Regions from separate parts of the Streptomyces sp. NPDC000229 genome, predicted to be linked through region 2. Evidence: riboswitches for the same ligand, from Rfam matches in the RefSeq annotation. Region 2 holds a riboswitch; the other holds the start of a gene.
What was found. Region 2 has a riboswitch for glycine ahead of gcvT (glycine cleavage system aminomethyltransferase GcvT). Riboswitches for the same ligand answer to the same signal wherever they lie in the genome.
Positions count from the first base shown of each region.

Region 1: another riboswitch for glycine. It lies ahead of gcvP (aminomethyl-transferring glycine dehydrogenase); the one in region 2 lies ahead of gcvT (glycine cleavage system aminomethyltransferase GcvT).

Region 1 is NZ_JBEPEL010000071.1:29,098-32,492, forward strand. Features, by position in the region: gene gcvP (aminomethyl-transferring glycine dehydrogenase) at 1-1,925, opposite strand, end outside; glycine riboswitch at 2,108-2,207, opposite strand; gene ABT360_RS27435 (PRC-barrel domain-containing protein) at 2,322-2,687, shown strand; gene ABT360_RS27440 (DNA polymerase IV) at 2,615-3,395, opposite strand, start outside.
Region 2 is NZ_JBEPEL010000003.1:150,395-153,789, reverse strand. Features, by position in the region: gene ABT360_RS03250 (enhanced serine sensitivity protein SseB) at 1-245, opposite strand, end outside; gene ABT360_RS03245 (AAA family ATPase) at 317-988, opposite strand; glycine riboswitch at 1,144-1,236, shown strand; gene gcvT (glycine cleavage system aminomethyltransferase GcvT) at 1,380-2,495, shown strand; gene gcvH (glycine cleavage system protein GcvH) at 2,554-2,931, shown strand; gene glyA (serine hydroxymethyltransferase) at 2,945-3,395, shown strand, end outside.

The sequences.
Region 1 (3,395 bases), on a different contig from region 2:
TGCTCGATCTTGGCCCGCAGGTCCTCGACGTCGATCTCGCCGTCGTCGGCGGTCTTGACGACCACGACCTTCATGCCGGCCATCACGGCGCTCGCGGCGTTGGTGCCGTGCGCGGAGGAGGGGATCAGGCACACCGTGCGCTGGGTATCGCCGTTGGCGCGGTGGTACGCGCGGACGGCGAGCAGACCGGCCAGCTCGCCCTGCGAACCGGCGTTGGGCTGGATGGAGACCTTGTCGTAGCCGGTGACCTCGGCGAGGCGCTCCTCCAGCTCACGGATCAGGGTCAGGTAGCCCTGCGCCTGGTCGACCGGCGCGAAGGGGTGGATCTGCGCGAACTCCGGCCAGGTCACCGGCTCCATCTCGGTGGTCGCGTTCAGCTTCATCGTGCAGGAGCCGAGCGGGATCATGCCGCGGTCCAGCGCGTAGTCGCGGTCGGCGAGCTTGCGCAGGTAGCGCAGCATCGACGTCTCGGAGCGGTGCGCGTGGAAGACGGGGTGGGTGAGGTACGCGTCGGAGCGCAGCATCGCCTCGGGCAGTACGTCGGCCGTGGCGGCGTCCAGCGCCTCGATGTCGCCGCTCACGCCGAAGGCCTCCCACACGGCGGCGATCTGGGCCCGGCCGGTGGTCTCGTCGCAGGCGGCGGAGACGTGGTCGGCGTCGACGAGGCGGAGGTTGACCCCGTTCTCGCGGGCGGCGGCGACGGCCTCGGCGGCCTTGCCGGGAACCCGGACGGTCACGGTGTCGAAGAAGGTGCCGTGCACGACGTCCACACCACCCGCACGCAGCCCCTCGGCGAGCACGACGGCGTACCGGTGGACGCGCTGCGCGATCTGCTTGAGCCCCTCGGGGCCGTGGTAGACGGCGTACATGCCGGCCATGACGGCGAGCAGCACCTGCGCGGTACAGATGTTGCTGGTGGCCTTCTCGCGGCGGATGTGCTGCTCGCGGGTCTGCAGCGCCAGCCGGTACGCCTTGTTGCCGTCCGCGTCGACGGAGACGCCGACGAGCCGGCCCGGCAGGCTGCGGGCGAACTTGTCGCGGACGGCCATGTAGCCGGCGTGCGGACCACCGAAGCCCATCGGCACACCGAACCGCTGGGTGGTGCCCACGGCGATGTCCGCGCCCAGCTCACCGGGAGAGGTGAGCAGGGTCAGCGCCAGCAGGTCGGCGGCGACGGTGACGATCGCGCCGAGCTCGTGCGCCTGCTCGATGACGGCCTTGATGTCGCGTACGGCACCGGAGGCGCCGGGGTACTGGAGCAGCACACCGAACACGCCACGCTCGGCGACCTCGGCCGGGATGCCCTCGCTCAGGTCGGCGACGACGACCTCGACACCGGTCGGCTCCGCGCGGGTCTCGATGACGGCGATGGTCTGCGGCAGGGCGTCGGCGTCGACCAGGAAGACACCGTCCTTGACCTTGCCGACACGGCGGGCCAGCGACATGGCCTCGGCGGCGGCGGTGCCCTCGTCGAGCAGCGAGGCGCCGGAGGTGGGCAGCCCGGTCAGGTCGGCGACCATGGTCTGGAAGTTGAGCAGCGCCTCCAGGCGGCCCTGCGAGATCTCCGGCTGGTAGGGCGTGTACGCGGTGTACCAGGCGGGGTTCTCCATGACGTTGCGCAGGATGACCGGCGGCGTGAACGTGCCGTAGTAGCCGAGGCCGATCATCGGAGCGAGCACCTGGTTGCGCTCGGCCAGCGAGCGCAGCTCGGCCAGGACCTCGGCCTCGGTGCGGGCGTCGGGCAGCCCCAGCGCCTCGGCGCTCTTGATCACATCCGGCACCGCAGCAGCCGTGAGCTCGTCGAGCGAACCGTAGCCGACCTGCGCGAGCATCTTGGCGCGGGCCTCTTCGTCGGGCCCGATGTGCCGCTGCTCGAACGGGATGCCCTGTTCGAGTACGGAGAGCGGAATGCGGTTGGCGGTCATTGCGGAGGCCTCCTGGTCGATACGACCTGCGAGGGGCACCATGGCGCGGGTGCCCGGACGGCCTCCCCCTCTGTCATCTCAACCTGAGAGCTTCACCGGACCACCCCACGACGGGGCGGGCCGGCTTTCACCGTCGGTGAGAGCGGATGCCGTCCGACGCCCGCCCTGCTTTCCAGAGTGACCTCATCCGTGCGGTACCGGGTGCCTGAGAGATTCCGGGGAGGATTTGCTCCTTCGGCGCCTCCGAAAGGTTTCTCCGGAGGACTCTCCCGCGCGGGGTCAGCGGCCGTTTGCAAGCCTACCAGCGCGGTCCCCACAGGATCCCTCGAGTGGCCGACGTCACCGATGTGCACTTTCGTAGTGTTTACAGAGCGGTTGCGACCAGTTGGAGGGACCGTGCAGACCGATATCGATCCGCGCAGCCTGATCGGCCGCAAGGCCTTCGACCGCAACGGCCGCAAGATCGGCACCATCGACGAGGTGTACCTGGACGACGCGACGGGCTCCCCGGAGTGGGCCGCCGTACGCACGGGCATGTTCAGCCGTGACGCCTTCGTCCCCCTGGAGCCCAGCGACCTCGCGGACGACGGCCTGCACATCCCGTACGACCGCTCCCTGATCAAGGACGCGCCCGACTTCGGCGTCGGCCGCCACCTCTCCCCCGAGCAGGAACTCCAGCTCTACCACCACTACGGCCTGGCGCTGCCGCCCCCTCCCTCCACGGACCGCGACTTCGGCAAGCTCGCCGGCCAGGACGACTGACCCGGCACGAGAGGCAGCGGATCCGACGGCTCCAGGTCCGGATCGTCGGCCCAGAACGTCCGCACCCGCCCGGGCGGCGACCCCGGTTCCTCGAACCGCACGGTCACCCGCCCCAGCCCACTGCCCTGCACCCACCCGGCCCCGTACTCGGCGTGCCGCACATCCTCCCCGGCCACCCACCGCCGCGGCTCCCCAGCACCACCGGGCTCGGCACCACCGGGACCAGGCATCCCCGCGCCGCCAGGGCCACCGCTCCCGCCGGTACCAGGCACCCCAGCACCACCGGCACCACCAGCATCAGACGGCCCTGCACTGCCCGGCCCAGCGGCCGCACGCTCACGCACCACCGCCTCACGGCTCCCGTGCCCCACCGGTCCGCCCCCGCCACCGGCGCCCGCGGGCCCAGCCGCTGCACCGGCCTCACCGGCACCCGCCCCCGTCTTCCCCCCGGCCCGGCCACCGCGTCGCCCCTCCCCCTCCGAGGAAGCCCCCTCCCGGGCGTCCGGCTCCATTGGCTCACCCACCCCACCCCCAGCCGCCACATCGACCCCACGAGGCCCATCAGCCCTGGCGTCCCCGCCCGCCCCTGGCTGGCCGCCATCCGGTCGAAGGCCGGCATGGCCACGCCCACCGGGAGAAGCCGCCACGGGCCGCCCCGCCGACTCACCGGCCGCCGGTTCAGCCGCACCGCCGCCTGGTCGGGACGGC
Region 2 (3,395 bases):
GCCATGTGTGCGCCGACGCACTGGGTGAACTGCTGCTGGGAGCTGAAGACGGGGACGTATGCCTGCCCTTCGATCTCCAGGGTCGGCAGGTCCAGGTTCGGGCTGTCGGGGGCGCCGCCGTTGGGCAGGGGCACCCAGACGTGGCTGCGGCCCAGCACCTCGACGAGGCGGCCTCCGGCCGCGGGGTTGCCGAGGGAGGCGGCGAGCACCTCTTCGAGCTCATTGCCCGGCCATGCAGTGTCCACTGGTGTTCCTGGTCCTTCCCGCGCGTGCCTTCGCTGCCCGCAGCACCCTAACGCGGGCCCCGCCGCCCGGGTCAGCCGAACGCGATCCGGGCCAGCGCGGACGCCGCCGGCCGGTCCAGCAGCACGGCGGACGCGCACCCACGCGGCACGACGCCCCGCTCCGCGTCCCGCACCAGCCGCCCCACCGCCCTGCGGTGCCGCCCGAAGGCGTACCCCGACACACCGCGGCCCCGCTCGCGCTGCCCCTCGCGGGCCGTGCCGGGCGGGACGTCGAGCAGGATCAGGTGCAGGGCCGTGCCGCGCCGCCGGGCCTCCCGGGCCAGCCAGCGGCGCACCCAGGCCTGCGTGCCGCAGTCGTGGACGACGACGCTCTCACCGGAGCGCAGCGCCCGCCGCAGCCCCGCGTAGTGCGCGAGCCGGACGAGGGGGCGGTAGATCCCGTACGGCAGGATTCCGGGCACCCGCTGCTCCCAGCGCTCCCGGGCGTCCTGCGAGTCGATGCCGCGCCCCTGGGCCGCCCGGGCGATCAGGGTCGACTTGCCGCTGCCCGGCAGGCCCGAGACGACCACCAGGTCACCGGCCGCGAAGGCCAGCGCCCGGGGGCCGCGCCCGCCCCGGTCCCGCAGGTCGCGCACGACCGGCAGGGCGGGCGCCCCGGCCGCCGCCCGCCCCCGGGCGGGCAGGCCCGGCTGCCCGGGCACGCCGGTGGTCGTCGCGTACGCCCCGGTCCGCTGCAACGTCATCGCTACTCCCCCTGCTGGGTCGGCTTGTCCCGACCCTTGCCCAAGAAGTGTAAAGAAAGGGTAATAAGCCACAAGCGATTTGCCGAGGAGGACCCGCATGCAATGATGTGCGCGCCGACGCACACTCGTGCGTTCACAACCGCATACCGGCCGCTTGAATCCGCGCGGGAGAGTCCCGGGTCCCACCCGGGCGCCGAAGGAGCAAGTTCCTCCCTTGAATCTCTCAGGCCCCGTACCGCGTGGATGAGGCAGATCTGAAAAGCGGGCCGCCACGGCGGCTCCACCCAAGGTGCAAGCCGAAGGCCGTCCCCGTACGGTCACGGTGAACCTCTCAGGTTCCGATGACAGATGGGGAGGATCGTCTTCGAGCCATGCCCTGGGAGCCACATCCATGAGCACTGCACCCCGCCTTACCGCCCTCGATGCCGTGCATCGTGCGCTGGGCGCGACCATGACCGACTTCGCGGGCTGGGACATGCCGCTGCGGTACGGGAGCGAGCGCGACGAGCACAACGCCGTCCGTACGAAGGCCGGACTCTTCGACCTCTCCCACATGGGTGAGATCACCGTCACCGGGCCGCAGGCAGCGGACCTCCTGAACTACGCGCTCGTCGGCAACATCGGCAGCGTCGGGGTCGGCCGCGCCCGCTACACGATGATCTGCCAGGAGGACGGCGGCATCCTCGACGACCTGATCGTGTACCGGCTCCAGGAGCAGGAGTACATGGTGGTCGCCAACGCCTCCAACGCGCAGACCGTGCTGGACGCGCTGACCGCCCGCGCCGCCGGGTTCGACGCCGCCGTACGCGACGACCGCGACGCGTACGCGCTGCTCGCCGTGCAGGGCCCGGAGTCCCCCGGCATCCTGAAGTCGCTCACCGACGCCGATCTCGACGGGCTGAAGTACTACGCGGGCCTGCCGGGCACCGTCGCGGGCGTCCCCGCGCTGATCGCCCGCACCGGCTACACGGGGGAGGACGGGTTCGAGCTGTTCGTCGAGCCGCAGCACGCCGAGAAGCTGTGGCAGGCGCTGACCGAGGCGGGCGCCCCGGTCGGCCTGATCCCGTGCGGGCTGTCCTGCCGCGACACGCTGCGCCTGGAGGCGGGCATGCCGCTGTACGGGCACGAGCTGACGACGTCCCTGACCCCGTTCGACGCGGGCCTGGGCCGCGTGGTCAAGTTCGAGAAGGAGGGCGACTTCGTGGGCCGCGAGGCCCTGGCCGCCGCCGCCGAGCGGGCCCAGATCGCCCCGCCGCGCAAGCTGGTCGGCCTGATCGCCCAGGGCCGCCGTGTGCCGCGCGCCGGGATGGCCGTGGTCGCCGGCGGCACGGTGATCGGTGAGGTCACCTCGGGCGCCCCGTCGCCGACGCTCGGCAAGCCGATCGCCATGGCGTACGTGGACGCGGCGCACGCCGCGCCGGGCACCGAGGGGGTCGGGGTCGACATCCGCGGTACCCATGAGCCGTACGAGGTCGTGGCGCTGCCCTTCTACAAGCGCCAGAAGTGACCACCCGCACCACTCCCCCGTTCACCAGCACTCCCCCGCGTACAGGAGAATTCCAGTCATGAGCAACCCCCAGCAGCTGCGCTACAGCAAGGAGCACGAGTGGCTGTCGACCGCCGAGGACGGCGTGTCGACGGTCGGCATCACGGAGCACGCGGCGAACGCGCTCGGCGACGTGGTGTACGTCCAGCTCCCTGAGGTCGGCGACACGGTCACCGCGGGCGAGACCTGCGGTGAGCTGGAGTCGACCAAGTCCGTCAGCGACCTGTACTCCCCGGTGACCGGCGAGGTCGTCGAGGCCAACCAGGACGTCGTCGACGACCCCTCGCTGGTGAACACCGCCCCGTTCGAGGGCGGCTGGCTGTTCAAGGTACGCGTCGCGGAGGAGCCGAAGGACCTGCTCTCCGCCGACGAGTACACCGAGTTCTCCGGCAGCTAAGGACCCCTCCCCGATGTCGCTTCTGAACACCCCTCTCCACGAGCTGGACCCGGACGTCGCCGCCGCCGTCGACGCCGAGCTCCACCGTCAGCAGTCCACCCTCGAGATGATCGCCTCGGAGAACTTCGCTCCGGTCGCGGTCATGGAGGCCCAGGGCTCCGTCCTGACCAACAAGTACGCCGAGGGCTACCCCGGACGCCGCTACTACGGCGGCTGTGAGCACGTCGATGTCGTCGAGCAGATCGCCATCGACCGCATCAAGGCCCTCTTCGGTGCCGAGCACGCCAACGTCCAGCCGCACTCGGGTGCCCAGGCCAACGCCGCCGCGATGTTCGCGCTGCTGAAGCCGGGCGACACGATCATGGGTCTGAACCTGGCCCACGGTGGTCACCTGACCCACGGCATGAAGATCAACTTCTCCGGCAAGCTCTACAACGTCGTCGCGTACCACGTCGACGACGCGA